3 regions of the Nitratireductor sp. ATLC21 genome follow, and region 1 is predicted to be linked to each of the others. Evidence: riboswitches for the same ligand, from Rfam matches in the RefSeq annotation. Region 1 holds a riboswitch; each other region holds the start of a gene.
The links. A riboswitch is a leader RNA that binds a small molecule or an ion and turns the genes downstream of it on or off. The one in region 1 is predicted to bind cobalamin.

Region 1 (7,583 bases):
ATCGCGGGTGAGGCCCGTCCGCTCGGCGGTTTCCACGATCAGCTGCGCCAGCCGGTCGCGGCGGCGGCGGTCCAGCCCGTCGGCCTGCGCATATTCATCCACCAGCCGTTCCAGTTCCTGCTGATCCTGCGAGAACCCTGCGCCCGCCAGTGGCGGCGTCAGATGCCCAAGCGTCACCGCGCCAATGCGGCGCTTGGCCTGCGCGGCTTCGCCCGGATTGCTGACGATGAAGGGATAGACCACCGGCAGCGCACCAGCCACGATCTCCGGAAAACAGGTTTCCGTCAGCGCCACGGTCTTGCCCGGCAGCCATTCCAGCGTGCCATGCGCACCCACATGGATCAGCGCATGCGCATCAAGCGCCTCCCGCATCCAGTGACCGAAGGCGACAAGCGCATGGCGCGGCGCAAGCGTCGGGTCGTGATAATCCACGCGCCGGTCCGCCGAGCGCCCCCGGTCGGGCGCAAGCGCCACGGTGACATTTCCAAATCGCGCCGCGCGGAACGGAAAGAAGTCATCTTCCGCATCGTCTTCCGCCGGTCCCCATGTGGCGAGCAGTGTTTCGCGCGCCTCTTCGGGCAGCGCATCGAAGGCCTGCCGGTATTCATCCAGCGAAAGCGCTTCCGATGGCTGTTCAAGCCGCTGCATCAGCGCCCTTGGAGTCTCCGGAACATCAGAAACCGCATAACCCGCTTCACCGAGGTCATGCAGCATGGCAAGCACGCTCGATGGCACGTCGAGCCCCACCGCATAGCCGGTGCGCCCGGGCGCACTCGGATAATCCGGGATGAGAACGACAATGCGGCGCTCCGCCGCCGGTGTGCGGCCGAGTTTCAGAAACGCGGCGATCCTTGCCGCGACCTGCCTTATGCGCTCCGGTTCGGGCCGGTTGCGCTGAACGCCGAAGGAAAGCCCTTCGTCCAGCGCTGCCTCGTCCTTGAAGGAAATCGCACCGGCCATCAGCCGGCCATCGAGTTCCGGCAGCACCACATGCATGGCGAGGTCCGCAGGCGCGAGACCGCGCTGGCCTTCCTGCCACGCTTCGCGCCGCGTGGTGGCGGTGACCACCTGAAAAACCGGCACACCAAAGCGGTCGAACAGTGTTTTTTCGCCGGGCTCCGCGCCGCTGGAAAACGCCGTCGCGGTGATGAGCGCCTCAGGCTTCAACGTCTCTACGGCATCCCGCACGAAACCGGGGGCAACCGGGTCACGCAGGCTGGAAACGAACACCGGCGCGGCGCACACGCCCTGTTCCTCAAGCGCCTCCACCAGCGCGTCGATGGGCGCGACATCGCTGGCAAGCAGCATGGAGCGGTAGAAGAGAATGGGAACGATTGCCCTGCCGGGCTGCGCGGCAAAGAAGCCCGCCTCCACGATGCCATGGCCCGGCGCATAGAAGCCTGCCTTGGCGACCGGTTTGGCTTCCGGCGCTTCGAGCTCCCGCCCCGCAAGGCGCGCCATCTGCATGGTCAGCGCGCGCATATTGTCCGGCCCGCCCTCGCGGAAGCACGCAAGCAGCGCCGCGCGCGCTTCAGCCGAAACGGTGGAGCGCTCGGCAAGGCGCGGGTCGTCCTGATGGCATTCGCCCGGCAGCAGCGCCAGCGCGATGTCCTTGTCTCGCGCAAGTTCCGCCAGCCGGTCGCAGCCATAGCGCCACCACTCATAGCCCCCAAGCACCCGCACCAGAATGGTGCGGGCGTGCGCTGCCGTGTTGTCGATCCACAGATCGACCGACATGGGGTGTCTGAGGTCACGCAAGGCGGCAAGGCGCAGCGAGGGCAGGGCCTCGCGGTTCGCCTGCCACGCAGAGGCGATCCCCGCCAGATCGCTGTCGGTAAACGACAACGCCACCATATCCGCCGGCGACTGTTGCAGATCGACAGGCTCGATCAGGTCGTCCAGAGAGGCGGTGGTGGTGGCAAGGATGTGCATCGGATCAGGCCGAGAGCAGGCTTTCGATGCGCGCGCGGTCGATGCCCTTGAGGCCGATCACGACGAGCCGCGTTTCGGGAGCTTCACCGGCCTTCCACGGGCGGTCGTAATGATGCGAAACGCGCGGGCCCACGGCCTGCACCTGAAGACGCATGGGCTTGCCCTTCACATGCGCAAAACCCTTGAGGCGCAGCACCTCGCCGGTGCCTACCGCCGCATTGACGCGCGCTTCCAGATCTTCGGGGCGCAGCACCGGCGGCAGATCGACAATGAATGTGTCGAAATCGTCATGCTCATGGTCATGTGGGTCGTCGTGATGCGTTTTGCGGTTCTCGATATCGTCTTCCACCGCGAGACCGAGACCGAGCAGCAGCGCCGGGTCCACCTTGCCATGGGCGCTCGGCACGATCTGCACATTGCGCGACAGATGATCTTCGATGCGGGCGCGGGCGCGCTCATTGCCTTCCGCGTCCAGAAGGTCGCTCTTGGACAAGACGATGAGATCGGCGCAGGCCACCTGATCGTCGAACACTTCTTCCACCGGATCGTCATGGTCGAGCGAATCATCGGCGGCGCGCTGCGCGGCGAGCGCATCCATGTCGGAGGCGACCTGGCCGTCCGCCAGCGCCGGCCCGTCCACCACGGCAATAACGCCATCGACGGTGACGCGATTCTTGATCGCCGGCCACTGGAAGGCCTGCACAAGTGGCTTGGGCAATGCCAGGCCCGAGGTCTCGATCAGGATGTGATCCACCTTCGGCTCGCGGGCGAGGATCTGGTCAAGTGCCGGCACGAAATCGTCGGCCACGGTGCAGCAGATGCAGCCATTGGCCAGTTCCAGCACGTTTTCCTCCGGGCAATTGTCGAGCCCGCAGTTTTTCAGCACCTCGCCATCGACGCCCGCATCGCCGAATTCGTTGACGATGATGGCAAGCCGCTTGCCCTTGGTGTTTTCCAGCACATTGCGGATGAGCGTTGTCTTGCCGGCACCGAGAAAGCCGGTCACGACGGTGCAGGGCACACGATTGAAGCTCGTGGTCATGGGATATCCTTCAGACGGAGTGTGGTGAATGCGGGGATGCGGGCGAGGGGCGCACGGGCCTTTCGCGGCCGCGTACTGGCGGAGACACCATGAATGGTCGGGAGATCGCGCGCGGTGGCGCTGTCTGCAGTCACAATGCACACTCCTTGCCCGGGACACCCGCCAGGCGGTCAGGATTTCATTTTCAGACGGCAGGTTTCCTGGCTCACGGGTCGCTGCGCTCTCCAGCCTTCCCAGGGCGTTGCCCCAGTGGCGTGTCAGGTGCGCTCTCCGCTTACAGTTGCGGGGACAGCTGCGGCATTGGGCAAGGCCCGCACCGCATTCCCTCTTAGCCTCCTCCCTTGAGGGAAGAGGACCGTCTGCCTCGCATTTATGGCTCGCCTGGCATGTCTGTCAATGCGTGAAGAAAGCGTTTGCCGGGAGAGACGACTCCTGTATGGTCGGGCCGCTGTCGGTTCCGCGCAAGCGGACCAGAGGGAACATGGTGCGGCGCTCAAGCGCCAAGGCCATGGCTGCCCCCGCAACTGTAAGCGGTGAGCATTTTCCTGATCGCCACTGAGGCTTTTTGCCTTGGGAAGGCTGGAAAACGCTGCGACCCGTGAGCCAGGAAACCTGCCGACAGCATGAAAGAAACACCGTATCCCTCGGGTGGAGGGGAAAGGACCGGACATGACCGCGCGTATCGCACGCATTTTTTCCGCATTCGTTTTTTCATCGCTCTTCGCAACCAGCGCCAGGGCCCATCACGCCATGGACGGGCAGACGCCCACCACCCTTTACGAAGGGCTGGTATCAGGGCTCGCCCATCCCGTGATCGGGCTTGACCATCTGGCCTTCATCGTCGCTGCCGGCCTCATTGCCGCTGTCGCCGGCATGAGCCTTTTCGCGCCGCTTCTGTTCGTCGCCGGCTCGCTGATCGGCGTCGGTCTTCACCTGATGCTGCTCGATCTGCCGGCGGCTGAAATCATCATTGCGGCAAGCGTTCTTGCCGGCGGCTGGCTTCTGGCGCGCGGCCGGGCGGTGGAGAATCACATCCTCGTCTTCGCGCTGTTTCTGGTGGTCGGCGTGTTCCATGGCTATGCCTTCGGCGAGGCCATTGTCGGTAGCGAAGAGACGCCGCTCATCGCCTATCTCGCCGGCCTCGCCGCAATCCAGAGCGCCATCGCGCTCGGCGCATATTTTCTGGTCCAGTCGCGCGGCTGGGCCATCGAGGCCATGCAGCCCCGGCTTGCCGGTGCCGCCATCCTTGGCGTTGGCGTGACCTTCCTTGCCGGGCATCTCGTCGGCTGAGCCGGCAAAATAGCGATGCGATCGCTTCATTTCGTTCTCGGCGGCGCGCGCTCCGGCAAGAGCCGCCATGCCGAGAGGCTGATCGAGGCCGCACCCGCGCCCTGGCACTACATCGCCACGGCGCAGGCCTTCGATGACGAGATGCGCGAGCGCATCGCCATGCACCGCGCCCGGCGCGAGGGGGCGTGGCAGACACACGACGCCCCGCTCGTCCTGCCGGGCGTGCTTGAAAAATTGCCGGCCCGCGAAACGGTTCTGGTCGATTGCCTGACCCTGTGGCTGAGCAATCTCATGCTGAACGACCATGATCCAAAGCCTGCCACCGAGAGACTGGTTGCAGCCCTTGCCGCGAGAGAAGGAACCACGGTTCTCGTTTCCAATGAGGTCGGTTACGGCATCGTGCCCGAGAACGCGCTGGCACGCCGCTTCCGCGACGAGGCGGGGTTCCTGAACCAGAGGATCGCCGCCGTTGCCGACAGCGTCACGCTGGTGGTTGCCGGCCTGCCCATGAAAGTGAAGTAACATGCGAGAGATCGACGCAAACGAAGCCGAGCGCCACAAGGCAAAAATGGCCAAACGCAAGGCGGTTCAGGATGCCGAGGTGCGCGACAAGACGGTCGAGAAGGGGCTTCTGATCGTCAATACGGGGCCGGGCAAGGGCAAATCCACCGCGGCCTTCGGGCTTGCCCTGCGCATGCTTGGCCATGGCCGCCGGGTGGGTGTCGTGCAGTTCATCAAGGGCGCCTGGCACTGCGGCGAGAAGGATGCCTTTGCCGCCTTCGGCGATCAGGTTTCCTGGCACACGATGGGCGAGGGCTTCACCTGGGAAACGCAGGATCTGGCGCGTGACATCGCCGCCGCCGAGCGCGCGTGGGGAAAGGCCGAGGAACTGATGGCCGACCCGAGCATCGGTCTTGTGGTTCTCGACGAGCTGAACATCGCGCTGCGCTACGATTATCTCGATCTTGAACGCGTGGTGGCCGCACTCACCGGGCGGCGCGAGGATCTGCATGTGGTGGTGACCGGGCGCAACGCCAAACCGCACTTGACCGAGGCCGCCGATCTCGTCACGGAGATGGGGCAGGTGAAGCATCATTTCGCCGCTGGCGTGAAGGCGCAGAAGGGGATCGAGTTTTAGATCGCCTGCTTTGAGGTGGTGCGTGGTTCGACAAGCTCACCATGAGGGAGGTGGATGCGCTGCAACTCTGTTCTCCATGTTGATGTACAGGATTGCAGGTCTCCACCCATCCTCATGGTGAGCTTGTCGAACCACGCACAACGCCATTGCCACGAGATCAAAACAGTTGCCAAAGCCCAGCCGCCACCGCCACAAGCCCGATCAAGAGCCCGTCTGCAATCCGGTAGAGCGTGAGCGCGCGGCGGATGTCGCCGGCATTGGCCGCGCGGCGGCCGCCATCCCCCATCACGGCATCCTCCACCACCTCGCCGCCATAGCGGCGCGGGCCGGCAAGGGCGAGGCCGAGCGCGCCGGCCATGGCCGCTTCCGGCCAGCCCGCATTGGGCGAGCGATGATGGCGCGCATCGCGGCGCACCGCCTTCCATGCCGCGCCTGCCGAGGCATCGCGCATGAAGACGGCGGCGGCGATGAAGAGAAGCGCCGTCAGGCGCGAAGCGGGCAGGTTGATCAGATCGTCGAACCGCGCCGCCGCCCAACCGAAATGAAGGTGCCGCGCGGTCTTGTGGCCGATCATGGAATCGGCCGTGTTCGCAGCCTTGTAGAACGCACCGCCCGCCAGCCCGCCGACCGCCAGCCAGAACACCGGCGCGACCACGCCGTCGGAGCAGTTTTCGGCAAGGCTCTCGATGGCCGCGCGCGAAACGTCGGCCTCATCGAGGCTTTCGGGATCGCGGCCGACGATCTGCGAAACCGCTCTTCGGCCCTCTGCGAGCCCGCCGGCGTCCAGCCCGTCCGCCACCGCTTTCACATGGGTGGCGAGGCTCCGCTGGGCGACGAGCGAACTGCCTACAAGCGCAGCGATCACCAGCCCGGCCCAGCCGGAAAGAGCCGTCTGGATCAACCAGCCCGCCAGACCTGCGAGCATCAGAATGACGGCCAGCGAGAGCGCGCCATTCAGGCGGCGCGCACCGGGCGAAAGGGTTTCGACATTGCATCGCGCGTCCGCCAGCGCGATAAGACGGCCGATCCAGGTGACGGGATGGCCGATCAGGCGAAAGAGCCGCTGCGGATAACCGATGGCGAGCTCGATCAGCATGGATGAAAGGGCGATCAGAATGGACATCAGGCCTCGACTGGCTGACCGGGCGGTGGATAGGGTGACCGATCACGGCGGCAGTCTCGTACAGGCTTCGGCGCTCTTTCCAGACGCGCCGACGCCCTTTCTCGACCTGTCCACCGGCATCAACCCGAACCCCTATCCTTTTTCGCCCCTGCCTGCCAGCGCCGTCGAGCGCCTGCCCGAAGAGGCTGACATCGCCGCCCTGACGGAGCAAGCCGCCGCATATTATGGCGCACCGTCTGCCGCCCATGTCATCGCTGCGCCGGGAACGCAGCTTCTTCTGCCGCTGGTCGCCTCGCTTCTTGCGCCCGGCCCCGCCCGCATTCTCGGCCCCACCTATGCCGAACACGCGCGCGCTGCCGCACTCGCCGGGCATACGGTCGAAGAGGTAGAGCGTTTCGATGCTCTTTATGGCGCGCGGCTTGCCGTCGTGGTCAATCCAAACAATCCCGACGGGCGGCTGATCAGTCGCGATGAATTGCTTGAGCTTGCAGAAAATCTGCGCCGCAATGGCGGAGTTCTGGTGGTCGATGAGGCCTTCATGGATGTCGGTCCGCAGGCCGAGAGCCTCGCCGGCGATGTGGAGGCCGGCAACATCGTGGTGCTGCGCTCCTTCGGAAAATTCTTCGGTCTCGCTGGCCTGCGGCTCGGCTTCGCGCTGGCCTCCCGGGATGTGGCGCGAAAGCTCAATGACTGGCTGGGCCCATGGGCGGTTGCAGGGCCGGCGCTTCATGCCGGGCTTGAGGCGCTTGCCGATCGCAACTGGCAGAACACCATGCGCCAAAACCTGATCGCGGCACGCATGCGTCTCGATGCCCTTTTCGACGACGCAGGACTGACGATCGACGCCGGCACCGATCTCTTCCGTTTCCTGCGCCATCCGCGCGCGGCGGAACTCTTCAATCATCTGGGTCGCAATGGCATTCTCGTTCGGCGATTTGCTGGCCGTCCCGATTGCCTGCGCATCGGTCTGCCGGGAGACGATCTGGGTTTCGAGCGCCTTGGCCTGGCGCTGGCAAGCTGGGCCGGGAGCCGCCGGTAATGCTCTATGTCTGTCCTGC
Region 2 (7,583 bases), on a different contig from region 1:
AAGCTCCACCGCATCCTTCTGTGAGAGATGGCTGGTGGAAACGGAAGCCAACAGGCACAACGGAGCGACTTGAGCGATATGGTCCGCTTCGTGACGAACGGCAAAATCATAGGAAAGAGCTGTTCGCTGAGCGATTTCCGGAAGCCATTGGTCAAGCGCGCTGCTTTGGCCCACATGGGCAACGTCAAATCCTGACAGGAAATCGAAATCGTCCATATCGGGGATGAAGCGCGAGACGCCGAAATCATTGTTGAGGAACACCCTGTCCCCGTCCACATGGCCGATGACACAATAGGCCGTGATACCTTCGACAGTGCGCAGTCGTTCTATGCCCACGCCCTCCTGCAGCAGAACATCGCGCATATGCCTCCCCGCCGCGTCGTCGGCCATAGCGCCGACATAGGCGCTATCGGCACCGAAGCGGCGGGCAAAGACGGATACATTGTAGCAATTTCCTCCCGGATACATCAGCCCGTTGGACAGGTAGCAGTCGACATCATTGTCTCCGATCGCCGCGATTCGAACCATTTTTCTCTATTCCGATTGACAAGATGTGAGAACGTTCCCACAATGGCCCCATGGTGTCAACAAGGTCTCCGGTAAGGGGAGGCTGTACAGAGGAATTGGTATGAAGCGTGAATTGAGCCCGGATGTGCAGATGGCCCTGGAGGCGATCGGGCAACGCGAGATCACCCATGTGTTTCTGGTTGCTTGCGGTGGATCCCTGTCGATCATGCACCCGGGAAAATACTTTATCGATCGGCATTTCGAGACGATCACGTCCGATCTCTACAATGCGGATGAATTCATTTGCCGCCATCCCCGTCATCTGGGCGAGAAGGCGCTGGTGATCCTCTGCTCGCAGACGGGCACCACGCGGGAAACCGCGAACGCTGCCAGGTTTGCGCGTGAGAACGGCGCTGTGACCGTGGCCATGACGCTCGATCCTCAATCCCCTTTGGCCGAGGCGGCAGACCATGTGTTGCGCTACGATGCGCCCTACACAACTGGTGTTCCGATCGACCCTGCAGACAGCAATTACGCTGTTCTCTACATGATTTTGGCGGGCCTTTTGCGCCAGCGGGAAGGGCGCGATGTTGTCTCCTCGCTTTTGTCCAGTCTCGGCAATCTGCAGTCGGCCATCGATCAGGCAAAGAGCGTCTATGAAGATCGCTTCGAAACCTATGCGGACCGGTTCAAGGACAGTTCGGTCATCTACACCGCGGCCAGTGGCGCCGGTTATGGGGCTGCCTACTCCTTCGCCATCTGCGTGTTGATGGAAATGCAGTGGATCAACTCGCAGGCCATTCACGCAAACGAGTTCTTTCACGGGCCTTTCGAGGTCGTCGATGAAAACACCAACGCCATTCTCCTTATTGGGATGGATGAGACGCGGCGCATCGAAGAGCGCACGCGCGATTTTCTCTACCGGTTCGGTGATCGCGAAAGGATCATGGTTCTGGATGCAGCCGAGCTCGATCTGAATGGGATCGACGCGGCGTTCCAGGGCTATCTCGTGCCACTGATCTTCTTCGATGCCCTTTGGGGGTTTGCCTACAAGCTCGCCCAGCGCCGCAATCACACCATGCTCGAAGCACGACGCTACATGAAGAAGATCCACGATTACTGAGGGGAAAATCTGAGCGCGGCGGCGGAAACATTGCCGCCGCGAACGCAGGGAGAAGGCGCCCATTGCATGAGACGGGCGCGCCAAAACGGAGGAGCAATCATGGGGAACAGAAACATGAACTTGATCAAACGTCGAACCATTCTGGGCAGCATGGCAGTTGGCGTGGCGATGGCGGTTTTACCTGCCGCTCATGCTGCGGAAGTCACCTTGCGCATTGCCTCGGTCAATCCGCCCACAGCGGATTCGGTTGTCATGGTGGAAAAGGTCGCCGAACGCATCACCGAGCGTACTGAAGGCCGCGTCGCCTTCCAGCTTTTTCCTTCGGGGCAGCTTGGCTCGACCAGTGATTCACTGGAGCAGGCAAGCCAGGGGCAACCCATAATCACCTTTACCTCGGCCTCCTTCATGGCCACTTTCGGCGTGCCGGAACTGTCCGTCGTTGAAGGCCCGTTCATCATTGACGACAGTGAACAGGGGGAGCGCCTCGCCAATTCGGACCTGATGCAGGGCTACTATGACCAGTTGGCTGAAAAGGCGGCAATCCGGGTTCTTGCGATCAACTGGTTTGATGGGCCCCGTCACATGATCGGTGATGCACCCTATGTGGAGCCGGCCGATTTGAAAGGTGTGCGGATGCGGGTGCCACCGGTGGAAACATGGCTGAAGACATTCGAACCCCTTGAGGTCATTGCGACGACGGTCGAGGCGGCGGAGGTCTACTCGGCTTTGTCGCAGGGCGTTGTGACAGCTGCCGAGGCGCCATTGACCGGCCTTCGTGCGAGCCGCTGGTATGAACCGGCAAAACACCTCACCTTGACCGGGCATTTCAACCTCTTCACCGGATGGGTGATGAGTGAGGCTGCCTATCAGTCCATCAGCGATGAGGACCGCGCGATTCTCGTGGAGGAGTTCCGTCAGGGCGGGCGCGAGTTGACAACTCTGTCGGAAGAGAAGGCCGCGGAGATCCGCAAGGAGTTTGAAGCCGCTGGCGTCACGTTCCACGATGCCGACATCGATGCCTACCGCAAAGCGACGGCTGGCTTCTACAATAGCTTTCCGCAATGGCCTGAAGGGCTCTACGACAAGGTCCGTGCCGCCGCTACCGAAAATTGACTTGAGGGTCGCTTGAGGGTCGGTGGTGTGTTGGGGCAATCCGTGATTGCCATCGACCCCAAGTGAACGGCGGCGGTGTTCTCAACAGCGGGACATCGTCGCCGATCACTTGACCTGACAACATAACAATGCGGGCGAGGGGATCCCGGGAGGAAAGGTGAGGGGAGTGCTGCACAGGTTCTTTTCCGTTGTTGGTTCGGTCATCCCGGCCATTCTGCTGGGCGTTGTTCTGCTGGTCGTAAGCGCCAATGTTCTCGCGCGCGGCTTGTTTGGCCTCACCTTTCACGCAGCGCATGATCTCGCGCTGGTGGCCTTTGCCGGTGTCGTGTGGTTCGGCGTCGTCGGGGCGGCCCTCAATGGCCAGCTCTTTGGGGTGAGCTTTTTCTCCAACCGCTTGCCACCCCGTTGGCGCCTTGCTGTGCAGTTGCTGGTCCACGTCATTGTCACCGTCATTGCACTCGCGGTGATCGATGCCGCACAGGCACAGATCGCCACGGCGCGCTTTACACGCTTTCTCGCTCTGGGTTGGCCAAAATGGATCGTCTCTGCAGGACTCCTGGCAGCCATGGCCGTGCTGATCCTCGTTCAGATCACACAGGCGTGGGAGCGTTTGAAGGCGGGTCCGGAGGATCGGCCTTGACCCTCATTGCGATTGTCTTCCTGCTGCTTCTTGTTCTCGGAACACCGATCGCCTTCGTTCTGCTGGGAACATCGGTCGCCTATTTCGCCGTGAACCCGATGATGGCAAGCATTGTGGCTCAACGCATGTCCTCGGCACTGGAATCCTTTCCGCTTCTGGCCGTCCCCTTCTTCGTGGTCGCAGGCGCAGCCATGGCCCGTGGCGGCATTGCCGAGCGCCTTTATGGTTTTGCCAATGCGCTGGTGGGGCATTGGTGGGGCGGTCTGGCGCAGGTGGCAGTGATGAACTCGCTGTTTCTGGGCGCAATGTCTGGATCGTCCAATGCCGACGCAGCCATCGATGCACGCACGATTGCTCCGATCATGCGCGACAAGGGGTATTCCAACGGTTTTGCCTCCGTCATCAGTGCGGCATCCGGTGCCATTGCGCCGATCATGCCGCCAAGCATTGGCCTCATCATCTACGGCTTGCTCACCAACACTTCGATCGGGCGGCTTTTCCTTGGTGGGGTCGTTCCGGCCTTCCTGATCACGGGCGCTTTGTTGCTGACGGTGCGACTGATTGCCAAGCGCCGCGGATACCGGCCGGAACGCGAGACGAGGGCACCCGCGACCGAAGTTTTCAGCCGTGGCCGTGCTGCCCTGTGGGCGCTCGCCATGCCTGTCATGCTCATCTTCGGTTTGCGAACTGGATGGTTCACACCCACGGAGCTGGGCGCGATCGCGGCCATCTATGCGTTCGCCGTCGGCCTCGTCATCTACCGGGGGATGGGCCTCGGAGATACTTATGCATTGCTTCGCGAATCCGCCCACACCACTGCCAGCGTTCTGTTCATCGTCGCCTCTGCAAGCGTGTTTTCGATGATCCTTGCCCTGGAGCAAATTCCCCAGCAGATCGTCGGTGCGCTATTGCTTGTCTCCGACAATCCGCATGTGGTCCTTCTGATCATCATGCTGGGGTTGCTTGCTCTTGGAACGGTTCTGGAAGGGTTGGCGCTGCTCGTCATTCTTGCGCCATTGCTTCTCGAGGTCACGCGCCTGCTCGGGATCGATCCCGTCCATTTCGGCGTGCTCCTCGTTTTGAACACAACCATCGGGTCGCTGACGCCGCCGGTTGGAACGGTTCTCTATACGGTTTGCGCCATCACCCGTTGTTCGGTGGAGGAATACACCCGCGAGGCCTTACCGTTCCTGGCGGCGCTTATCGCGGTTCTGCTTCTTCTGGCCTTCTTTCCGCCGCTGGTCACAGCCCTGCCCAACCTCCTGTTCTGAGACGTCTCATGCGATACATCGATGCTCAATCCGTGCACGAAACCCTCGACTACGCCTCCTTGATCGATGCGCTCGAACAGGCGCACCGCGGCGTCATGCCGGAGACGGCAAACCTGATTGCGGACGAGCCGAACGGCGGTGCGAACAAATTCGTGACCCTTGTCGGCTGGCAGCAGAAGGATGTCATCGCAGTCAAGATGGTCGGGGTATTCCCTCAGAATCTGTCCCTCACGCCGCCACAAGCCTCGGTGCAGGGCCTCGTATGCGTGTTTGATGCCCGCACCGGTACCCCCCTTCTGGCCGCCGATGGCGAGGCCATGACCTTTCGCAAGACAGCCGCCGATTCCGCCCTGGGCGCTCGGCTTTTGGCAAGGCAGGATGTAGAAACGTTGCTGGTCGTCGGGGCGGGCGGGCTTGCGCCACATATGATCGAGGCCCACTGCACTGCCCGGCCCGGCATAAAGCGTGTCCTGATTTGGAATCGCACGCATGAGCGGGCGAAAGCGCTTGCCTTGTCGATTGAGGGCCCGACAAGCGCCGAGGCTGTCGACGACCTCGACGAAGCCGTCCGCCTGGCCGACGTCATCTCCTGCGTCACCATGGCGGAGGAACCGCTGGTGAAGGGGCGCTTGCTGAAACCGGGTGCCCATCTTGACCTCGTGGGCGCTTACCTTCCGCACATGCGCGAAACGGATGATGATGCCATGAAACGCGGCACGATCTTTGTCGACACGAGGCAGGGCATGGAGGGGGCGGGCGATCTGGCGCGTCCGGTCCGCGCCGGCGTGATTGGCTGGGATGACGTGCAGGCCGATTTCTTTGATCTCTGCGCCGGCCGGAAAACCGGACGACAATCACAAGAAGAAATTACCGTGTGCAAGAATGTCGGCGGGGCTCATCTGGATCTGTTTACCGCCCGGCTTCTTGCAGACCGCGCCGGCTGATTGACGCATCGTTTCTCTTTCGCAGAACCTGCTTGTCCCTGCTGACAATCCATGGCGGGATAACCGCTTCCCGATGGTTGAGCGTGTTGCGCTGCGCACGCTTCGCCGGTAGGGTCACTGGTGCATGCGGTTCCGCATTCTGCGGATGAAAAGGGAACCCGGTGCGATCTCCCTTGGGGATCAAATCCGGGGCTGCCCTCGCAACTGTAAGCGGCAAGTTCTTTCCAATGCCACTGGCGCAAGCCGGGAAGGCGGAGGGAACGTCCGAGCCGCAAGCCAGGAGACCTGCCTCATGCATTGACCATGAACGCCGGACGAGGTGCGCCGGCAGGAGGACCAGCATGCATGCAGGCACGGCCTTGCCGGCGACGAAATGGTGTTTCACGTTCGATTTGACTCGATATGTTATACCATTTCGGATAAATGATCCCCGATCTTGTGATTTTCTCTCTGGGGGTGCCTTGAATGCGCGTTGATCTGGCTGGGTTCGCCCGCGAAGGGACGCTGGGCGATCATGCCGCCCTGATGCGCCTCGTAGAGCGCGCCGACGCGCTGGGCTTTGGCGGTATCTGGTTTAATGAATTCCATTTCTCCCGCGACACGCTGCCCTATCCCTCCACGCTGCTGCTGGGGGCAGACATTCTGGCGCGGACCGAGCGCCTGCGGTTCGGCACGTCGATCCTCGTCCTGCCGCTCTATCACCCGCTTCTTCTGGCAGAACAGATCGCGCAGCTCGACTTTCAGAGCGGCGGTCGGATCGATGTGGGCATTGGACGAGGCACGGAACCTTCAACATTCAGCGCGCTGGAGATTGAGCGGGACGAAGCGCATCCGCGCTTTTGCGAAGCACTGAGAATCATGATTGAGGCATGGACAAAGCCACATTGCTCCGCCGATAGCGGTCCATGGACATTCTCCAATGTCGCAGTGGGGCCGCCTCCGGTTCAGAAGCCGCATCCACCCATCTATGTTGCTGGCGTCTCGGAAGAAACCGTCGACATCGCCGCGCGGCACGGCTTTCCGCTGCTTCTCAGCCTGGAGCCCAATGAGGCGCGGCAATTGCCCGTGCTTCATGCTGCGCTTGACCGGCATGGCGGGTCCCGCGCGGCCCTCAAAGCCTCCTCGCTTTCGCGATACCTGGTGATCGCACCGACGCGTGCTGAGGCCAACGACCGGGTCGACACACTCCTGGAGGTGCTGAACAGGCGCCGCGCCGAACGGGCACTGTCGCGCGGGCTCAAGCCGCCAAAGCCACGCAGCCGCACTGAAATGCTGGCCGATTTCACCATCGCGGGAACACCTGAAGACTGCCATTCACAACTGCAGGCGCTTTCCGCACGCACGGGATCGCAAAGCATACGCTGCCTTTTTAGCGCCAACGGCCTGATCGCCAACGATGTGGCGCTCCAGGGGATGGAGCTCTTCGCCAGAGAGGTTCTCCCGCATCTGGAAGGGCAGTTGCCCTCTTCATCTACATCAGACAACGCCGCCTATGAGCCGGCTTTCCAAGGAGATTTTTCATGAACCGTATTGCGGGTTTCCGCGCGCTTGCTGCCGCAGGCCTCTTCATCATTTCGGCCCCTGCACTCGCAGGCGAACCCGGTTTTCCTTATACGGACGAGAATTGCGGGGTCACCACAGTCTATGAAGCACCCCCGACGCGGGCCGTGACGCTCAGCAACAATGCCACGGAGTTGATGCTTGCCCTTGGTCTTGAGGAGCGCATGGCGGGCACCTCCTACATGGCAAACCTGAAGATCAGCCCGCAATATGAGGAAGCCTATAACCAGGTTCCGGTGCTGTCGCCGCTCGTCGCCACCACGGAGCAACTCATCGAGGTGGAGGCCGACTTTGTTTATGCCGGCTATCCTGACGGGTTCAGCGAGAGCCGTCATACGCGCGACCAGTTGCACGATCTGGGCATGAAAACACGGCTCAACACCGAAGGGTGCAATCTTGGAAAATTCGGTTTCGATGAGCTCTAT
Region 3 (7,583 bases), on a different contig from region 1:
CCGTTTTTCCAGAGCGTTGGCCGAAGAAGCAGGGCCTGAAAGGGCCGCGAAATCCTCGCTGCGTGAAAGATTGGCCGGCTTTCTGCCTTCGCTGCCGGTGCAGGCTGCGTGGGTGGCCGCCGGGCTTGCGCTCGCCATTCTCGTGGGCCAGACGGTCTGGCTCAATTTTTCGCAGACCGAGCAATATTCCGTGGCCGGCGCGGATCGCGAGGATGCACCCTTCGCCTTCGTGACGTTTGCGGCGGATGCCTCCATGACGGATGTCTCGGCATTGCTGGAGGAAAGCGGGACCGAGATTGCCGCCGGACCGCTGCCGGGTGGGCTCTACCGTGTTCTTGTTCCTGCCGAAACGGTGGAGCAATACGACGCAATTGTTGCCGGGCTCGAAAAGGCTGAATTCGTGGAAACCGTCGTCATCGGACGCAGACCAGGCGATGACTAGGCTCGTTTCACGCATGCTGGCGGGTATCGCCATCACAGCCCAACTGGTAATGGCCGCGCACGCTCAGACCTCCGCACCAGCCGAGGCTGGGGGCGGTGAAACGCAGGCTCGCGCAGCCTCCGGCGAACGGCACGTGGTTTATCTGCCGCAGATGCTGGCGGAGCTTTTTGGTCCGGGGACGGGTGGGGCTGCACCGGCGCAGCCCGCCGCATCCGGTGACGCGCCTTCAACAGATGGCAATGCTTCAGGCGGCGGGGCTCGCCCGACCGTTCCTCCTCCCACGACGGCGGGAGCGGGCGCCAATGCCCGGCCTGTCGCGCCGCAACGCGCCATCTCCGGGGCTTTTGTGCCGGATGAGGTGCTTGTCACCCTTGACGGCGATGCGGATGTGGCCGCCGCCGTGGCCGCACAGTTCGGCCTGGAGCTGCGTTCGGCCCGTGGATCGGCTTTGCTCGGGCGCACCGTTGCCCGGTTCGGCATCCCCGACGTGCGTCCGGTGGCCTTTGTGCTTGCACAGCTCGAGGGTGACGGCCGGCTGTCAGATCGTGTGCCGAACCATGTGTTTCAGCTTCAACAGGCGGCAGGCGTTGTCAATTACGCCTTCGAGCGGATTGCGCTCGATGCCGGTGCGGTGAGCGGAGAGAATGTGAGCGTGGCCGTGATCGACACGGCGCTGGATGAGGCGCACCCGGCCCTTGTCGACCGTGTGGCACGCGTGTTTGACGCGCTCCCCGACATGGCGGTGAAAGACCGGGAGCATGGCACGTCCATCTCTGGGCTGATTGCTGGCGATGGGCCGTTTCGCGGCATGGCGCCCGGCGTGCGGCTTCTCCATGCACGGGCTTTCGAGGGCGGTATCTCCAGCACGAATGTGCTTCTGGCCGCACTCGACTGGGCGGTGGAAGAGGGGGCGCAAATCGTGAATATGAGCTTTGTCGGGCCGGAGAACCCGCTTTTCTCGTCCGCCTGCCGCAATGCGATGGCGCGGGATGTGGTGCTTGTTGCCGCTGCCGGCAACAATGGACCCGGCGCGCCTTTCGGCTATCCTGCAGCCTATGATGGGGTGATCGCCGTGACGGCAACGGATGTGCATGACCGGGTGATGGGAAAGGCCAATCGCGGCCGTTATATCGATCTTTCAGCGCCGGGCGTGAACGTGGTGGCGCCAATTCCCGGCGGCATGGATGTGGTTACCGGCACATCTTTTGCCGCTGCAATCGTCTCAGGCGCGATTGCCAATCTGATCCATGCCGGCGAGGACGCCGAGCCAGAGACGCTTTCGCAACTGTTGCGGACGACTGCGGTGGATCTGGGCCGACCTGGACGGGATGATGATTTCGGCGACGGACTTGTGAACACACGGGCGGCAATGGAAGGACGGACTGCCAATTAGCCGCCTGTGGAAGCCTTCTTGAGACCTACAGGCGCGATGACCAGGCCCTGATCGTCTTGGGCACGATGGGCTGTCACGCCGTAAATTATCGCAAGGTTTTCATCCGAGAGCACGGTTTCCGGCGTTCCAAGCGCAGCCAGCTTTCCTTCGTTGAGAAGCATGACCTGGTCGCACCATCGGGCGGCCAGTGTGAGATCGTGGAGCGAAACCAGAACGGTTCTTCCTTCGGCGGCCAGCCGTTTCAGCGATTGCATCAGCATGATCTGGTGCGCTGCATCCAGGCCCGAGGCTGGTTCATCGGCCATGAGAAGCGGTGTTTCCTGCGCGATTGCACGCGCCATCAGTACGCGAGCCTGCTCGCCGCCCGACAGCTCCGTTGCGACCCGGTCGGCAAGCGGTGCAATGTCTGCCATTGCCATGGCGCGGGCGATTGCGGATTCGTCCCGGGCGTTCGGACGCTGACCGAAGGCTCGCCATGGCAGGCGGCCAAGGGCCACCAGATCGCGCACGGACAGACGCCAGCCTATGGTTCTCTGCTGCGGCAGATAGGCGATGAGGCGGGCGCGTTGGGCTGGGCCGATCGCCGCGAGATCGTGTTCGCCGAGCTGCATGGCGCCCGCGGCGGCTATGTGCCCGTTGAGCGCGCGCATGAGCGTGGATTTACCGGCGCCATTCGGCCCCAGTAGACCGATCACCTGTCCAGGTTCAAAATCGAACCTGATGGCATCAAGGACCTGCCTCTTTCCAAGTACTACGCTCAGATTTTTGACCTGGAGGTTCATCACAGCATCTCCCGGCGGGCGCGGACAACGAGCCACAGGAAGAACGGCGCGCCGATAAGCGCCGTCAGAACGCCGACATTGAGCTCGCCGGCTGGCAGAACGATCCGCGCGGCGATGTCTGCCGCGAGGAGCAATGCTGCGCCGCCAAGGCCGGCCGGTAACAGGAGACTGCTTGGCATCCTGTTGGTGAGCGGGCGGATAAGATGAGGCACAACCAGGCCGATGAAGCCGATCGTGCCGCTCACTGCAGTGGCCGCACCGACGGAGAGTGCGACACCGGCTACAATCATGAAGCGTGCGCGGCCCATATGAATCCCGAGACTGGAGGCTGCTTCCTCCCCAAGTGAAAGCGCGTCTATCGCGCGGGCTGAGAGCGAAATCAGGAACCAGCCCACAGCCATCAGCGGCAAGGCGATCGCCACAAATTCCATGGACCGGTCTTTGAGAGACCCGAGCAGCCAGAAGATGATCTCGTAGGAGGCAAAAGGGTTGGGCGACAGGTTGAGAACGAGTGAGGTAAGCGCTCCTGCGAGACTGGAGAGCGCAACGCCCGCCAGAATAAGTGTAAGCGTTGAGCCCTGGCGGGCGGCGATCGCAAGCAAGATGAGAACTGCGAGGAGTGCGCCGAACAGCGCACCGGCGGGGAGGGCGTAGAGCGAGCTTCCGGCAAGCCCCGAGTAGAAGACCAGCACCGCTCCGAGCGCTGCCATGGAGGACACGCCGATCACGCCGGGTTCGGCCAGCGGATTGCGCAAAAACCCCTGAAGCACCGCGCCGGAAAGCCCGAGTGAAATGCCGATGGCGAGACCAAGAATGGCGCGCGGCAGGCGAATTTCGCGCATGATGATGGCCGCTGCCTCTCCTCCGCCAGCAAAAAGCCCGGCAACGCTATCTCCTATGGACAGTTCAGCTGGGCCAACCAATAGCGACACGACGAAAAGCGCGAGAGCCAGGAGTGTAAGCGATATGGAAAGCCTCATGGCGCGGCGCTTTCGGGGCAGGGGGCCATCGTGGAGCGGAGCGCTGCCAATGCCCGCACGGCTTTGATCACCAGGGGCGTTCCGCAAGACAGAGAGCCTTCAGGCACGAATGCGCCGACGCGCGTCTGCGGAAGAGCGGCTATGGCGGGATGACGTGGTACGTATTCTCCAAGCGTTGGCGCCGTCTGAGGTGTGCTCATGTTGATGACATCAGGTTGTGCGGCGATCACCTGCTCAAGCGGAAAGGGTGCTACGCCAACGATGCCCATTTCGGCGGCAAGATTGACAAAGCCCGCAGCCCGCATCACGGAATCGGCCAGCGTGCCGCGCCCCGAGGCGATGCCATTCTGATCATAGGCGATCATCGTCGGGTGCTTGCCGCAATGTCTGGCGGCAATCGCTTTGAGTTCGCTGGTGAAATCGTTTGCTATGGTTTCGGCTTTTTTCTCCTGTCCGATGAGCGCACCCATGCGCCGGATTTCACCGGGAATGGTTTCAAGTGTCTGCGCGAAGGAAAACTCTTCGACATGAAAGCCGAGACGTTTCAGCAGCGCGGTGGTGTTGTGCAATGAGTAAGTGCCGGTGACGACCAGGTCGGGATTTTCCAGAAACACTTCTTCTGCAAGCCCGTGATTGACCGGGTAGCCCTGCGCTTTCTCATGCAGCATGGAGAGGCTCGGTTCGCGCGCCAGAAAAGAGACGGACACCAGCTGGCCAGGTTCTGCCAATGTCATGGCAAGCTGGTCAGTGCACAGATTGAGCGACATGACCCGTTTCGGCATGGCTTCGACCGGCGCGACAAGCAGCGCGCCGGCCAGAAGAACAAGGCCGGAAAGGCAGGGGAGGCGTTTCCGGCGCTTCAACATCAGGGAGCGAACTTTGCCCGGAAGCCGGCAAACACGCCGAAGCCGGGTGTGCCATAGCCCTGAACGACTTCATATTTCTGATCGAGCAGGTTTTCGCCTCTCAGATAGAGTTCCGTGTTTTCGTTCGGCTTGTAGGCGATTTTCGCGTTGAGAAGAACGTAGTCATCCAGCGCCGAGCGCGGGCCGTCGACATAACCGTCCACCGTATCGAGAGCGATTTTCGCCGTTGCTCCGATCTCCCAGCGTTCGGCTGGACGGATGGTGGCGCCGAGGGCGATGTCGTGCTTCGGGATGCGCACTTCCCGCAGTCCGTCGGTCTGTGTTGCTTTCGTGTAGGTGTAAGCGCCACGCAGGTCGAGCCAGTCGGTTGCCGCGTAGGCAAAGGACGCCTCCACGCCGCGCGTTTTCACCACGCCATCGGTCTGGATGTTCTGATAGGTGACCGGGTGGTAGCCGATATAGTCCTCGACATCGATCATGAAGAAGGTGAGGTCGGTGACGAGCCTGTCATCCAGAAAACGCTGTTCGACACCAATATCAAAGCCGATGCTGGTTTCTGGCTTCAGGTTGATATTGCCATAGAATGGTGCGTAGAGCTCATAGAGGCTCGGCGCGCGATAACCCGTTCCGACCGAGGAGTGGAAACGGGTTCCGGTGCTGGCAAATTCGTAGGAGCCGGTGGCACGCCAGGATGTGTGACCGCCGAAGGTGCTGTGTTCGTCGTGGCGGAGGCCCGCTGTCAAAGTCAGCGCGTCAAACGGGCTGTAGATCGCGTCGATCCAGCCGCCGCCCATCGAAACGTTTTTATCGACACTTGCGGTAAGGGCGGTCTGACGCTCCCAATCCGCGCCGAAATTGAGCGTCAATTGGGGAGAGATTTCCAGAGAACCGAGATAATCCAGCTTGTAGCGCAATCCGTCAAAGGTTGAGGTGGAACCGAAGCCGCTGGTGCTTTCGCGGGCAGTATCGGATATCTGCGCGGACACCGTGTTGTTCAATTGCCCGTCAAACAGAGAGAATTCGGCACCAACCCGCCCGGCTGCCTGTCGAAACGTGCCATTCGCCGGGCTGTCAGCGATGGGATACCCATCATCCGTCTCCGTTGAACCATTCAACAAAAGCCCGCTGGCGAAGACGGCCAGATCGTCGCTGATCTCGTATCGGCCGCTGAATGTCCCGGTCAGATTGGTGTACCCATCATCTTCAACACCGGATGACGCCATTGAAAAGCCATCGGTGGTGAAGCCAGATAGAGAAAGGCCAAACTCGCCGCGGTCGAAACCGCCCGTCAGCGTGTAATTGCCAAAGCCGGTTTTGCGCGACCCGCCTTCGACATGAATGCCGTGTTCGATGCCCTGCGGAATGCCGCCAAGCGTCGAGAGATTGACCACGCCGGCAATTGCATCGGAGCCATAGAGCGTGCTCTGCGAGCCTTTCAGAACTTCGATCCGCCCAATGCCGCCGGAGAGAAGATGACCATAGGCGGACTGCACGGTGGGGCCCGAAACCTCCGAAATATCGATGCCCTCGAAGAGCGTCTTTACATACTGCCCGCGAAGGCCGCGCATGATCAGCGTGGTGGTGTTGCCCGGACCGCCATTCGGGGAGAGATTGAGACCAGGCAGTTGATTGAGATAATCCTGTACCAGTGGCAAAGACTGTTCCTCGATCTCATCGCGCTCGATGATTTCCACGGTCGAGCCCACTTTGGACGCCTCTGTGGGCGTGCGGCTGGGGGTGATGACCAGGGTGTCGAGCTCAAAGTCCTCGGCCTGCGTGGTGAGCGCGGAGAAGCCAAGTATCAGTGCGGTCGTGCTGGACAGGATAGAATTTCGGTGTCGGCGTGAATGCATGCGTGTGCTCCAGGACCAGGTTCTTAGGTGTGCTGGAGAGCGACAGACGCCTGAGTTCGGTCTCCCCGCCAGCGATGACAATCGCCACCACTGCGAGAAACACAGCCCCGGAAGCGTCCCGCATCCGGTCGGTGACGGCCTGAGGCAGGTTTCCTGGCTCGCGCTTCACTGGCTTCCTCGCCTTCCCGGGCCTTGCACCCAGTGGCATTCGAGGAGCCTCTGCGCTCACAGTTGCGGGAGCAGCCACGGCTTCGGTTCGAAACGACCGTTCCGTGTTCCCTTTTCTCTGGCGGATGAACACCCTGCCAGAGCACCTCAAGCGAACCGAAATCGCTTAGCAACTGGCCGTGACAGCGTCAATCGCAAGGTTGGCGCAGATCCCTGGAACGTGACTCCTGACGTCAGGGTTTGGCAGCAACGAAACGCATCTCTTGTTGCGAAATCGGCTCTTCATGTAATTTTTGCGGCAATGCTGTCGCAAATCCGTCATTGGGTTTGTCGAAAAAGTTGCAGAATTCCCTCCTCCAACCTCGAGGCAATTTTGACATCGGGGTCGGGATGGGAAATGCTAACGGCGAACCGAAAACGGTAAATAATGGGAGTGCGTCGATGACGTTTTTCAAGAGCAATGGCGAGAATGTGCCGGCACACGTCGCCGACATGGCGAATGAGGCACGTGCCGGCAGAATGGACCGGCGAGAGTTTCTTGCGCTCGCAAGTGCGCTCGGCGCATCGACAGCAACCGCCTACGGCATGCTGGGGCTCGCAGCCCCCACACACGCAATGGCGCAGGAGCCGAAAAAAGGCGGTACGCTGCGTGTGGCGATGTTCATCAAGGATCCGAAAGATCCACGCACGGCCGACTGGTCGGAGATCGCCAACGCCATGCGCCAGACGCTTGAGCCGCTGGTAAAGTACACGCGCGATTTCACCTTTGAGGGCAAGCTCCTCGAAAGCTGGGAAGTCAACGAGGACGCGACTGAGTACATTCTTCACGTGCGGCCGGGCGTGACCTGGAACAATGGCGACGCCTTCACCGCGGATGACGTGATCTACAACTTCAACCGCTGGTGCGATCAGACCGTGGAAGGCAATTCCATGCCGGCCCGCATGGCTTCGCTCGTCGATCCGGAGACCAAGAAGGCGCGCGAGGGCGCGATCGAAAAGGTCGACGACATGACGGTGAAGCTCAACCTGTCGGCACCGGATATTTCGATCATTCCGGGCATGTCGGACTATCCGGCCCTTATTGTTCACCCAAGTTTTG

Region 2: it holds a riboswitch for cobalamin, as region 1 does, so the genes downstream of both, AC2CHD_RS08035 (LLM class flavin-dependent oxidoreductase) here and cobW (cobalamin biosynthesis protein CobW) in region 1, are expected to answer to the same signal.
Region 3: it holds a riboswitch for cobalamin, as region 1 does, so the genes downstream of both, AC2CHD_RS04910 (TonB-dependent receptor plug domain-containing protein) here and cobW (cobalamin biosynthesis protein CobW) in region 1, are expected to answer to the same signal.

The regions. Positions count from the first base shown of each region.
Region 1 is NZ_JBXUOU010000004.1:193,482-201,064, forward strand. Features, by position in the region: gene cobN (cobaltochelatase subunit CobN) at 1-1,932, opposite strand, end outside; gene cobW (cobalamin biosynthesis protein CobW) at 1,937-2,974, opposite strand; cobalamin riboswitch at 3,148-3,349, opposite strand; cobalamin riboswitch at 3,410-3,608, shown strand; gene AC2CHD_RS18890 (HupE/UreJ family protein) at 3,644-4,264, shown strand; gene cobU (bifunctional adenosylcobinamide kinase/adenosylcobinamide-phosphate guanylyltransferase) at 4,280-4,786, shown strand; gene cobO (cob(I)yrinic acid a,c-diamide adenosyltransferase) at 4,788-5,402, shown strand; gene cbiB (adenosylcobinamide-phosphate synthase CbiB) at 5,560-6,525, opposite strand; gene cobD (threonine-phosphate decarboxylase CobD) at 6,518-7,564, shown strand; gene AC2CHD_RS18915 (tyrosine phosphatase family protein) at 7,564-7,583, shown strand, end outside.
Region 2 is NZ_JBXUOU010000002.1:62,469-70,051, forward strand. Features, by position in the region: gene AC2CHD_RS08005 (PfkB family carbohydrate kinase) at 1-528, opposite strand, end outside; gene AC2CHD_RS08010 (SIS domain-containing protein) at 629-1,630, shown strand; gene dctP (TRAP transporter substrate-binding protein DctP) at 1,745-2,743, shown strand; gene AC2CHD_RS08020 (TRAP transporter small permease) at 2,910-3,383, shown strand; gene AC2CHD_RS08025 (TRAP transporter large permease) at 3,380-4,654, shown strand; gene AC2CHD_RS08030 (ornithine cyclodeaminase family protein) at 4,663-5,598, shown strand; cobalamin riboswitch at 5,709-5,905, shown strand; gene AC2CHD_RS08035 (LLM class flavin-dependent oxidoreductase) at 6,064-7,122, shown strand; gene AC2CHD_RS08040 (ABC transporter substrate-binding protein) at 7,119-7,583, shown strand, end outside.
Region 3 is NZ_JBXUOU010000001.1:1,006,680-1,014,262, reverse strand. Features, by position in the region: gene AC2CHD_RS04935 (hypothetical protein) at 1-442, shown strand, start outside; gene AC2CHD_RS04930 (S8 family serine peptidase) at 435-1,835, shown strand; gene AC2CHD_RS04925 (ABC transporter ATP-binding protein) at 1,832-2,617, opposite strand; gene AC2CHD_RS04920 (FecCD family ABC transporter permease) at 2,617-3,618, opposite strand; gene AC2CHD_RS04915 (ABC transporter substrate-binding protein) at 3,594-4,463, opposite strand; gene AC2CHD_RS04910 (TonB-dependent receptor plug domain-containing protein) at 4,463-6,316, opposite strand; cobalamin riboswitch at 6,443-6,649, opposite strand; gene AC2CHD_RS04905 (ABC transporter substrate-binding protein) at 6,926-7,583, shown strand, end outside.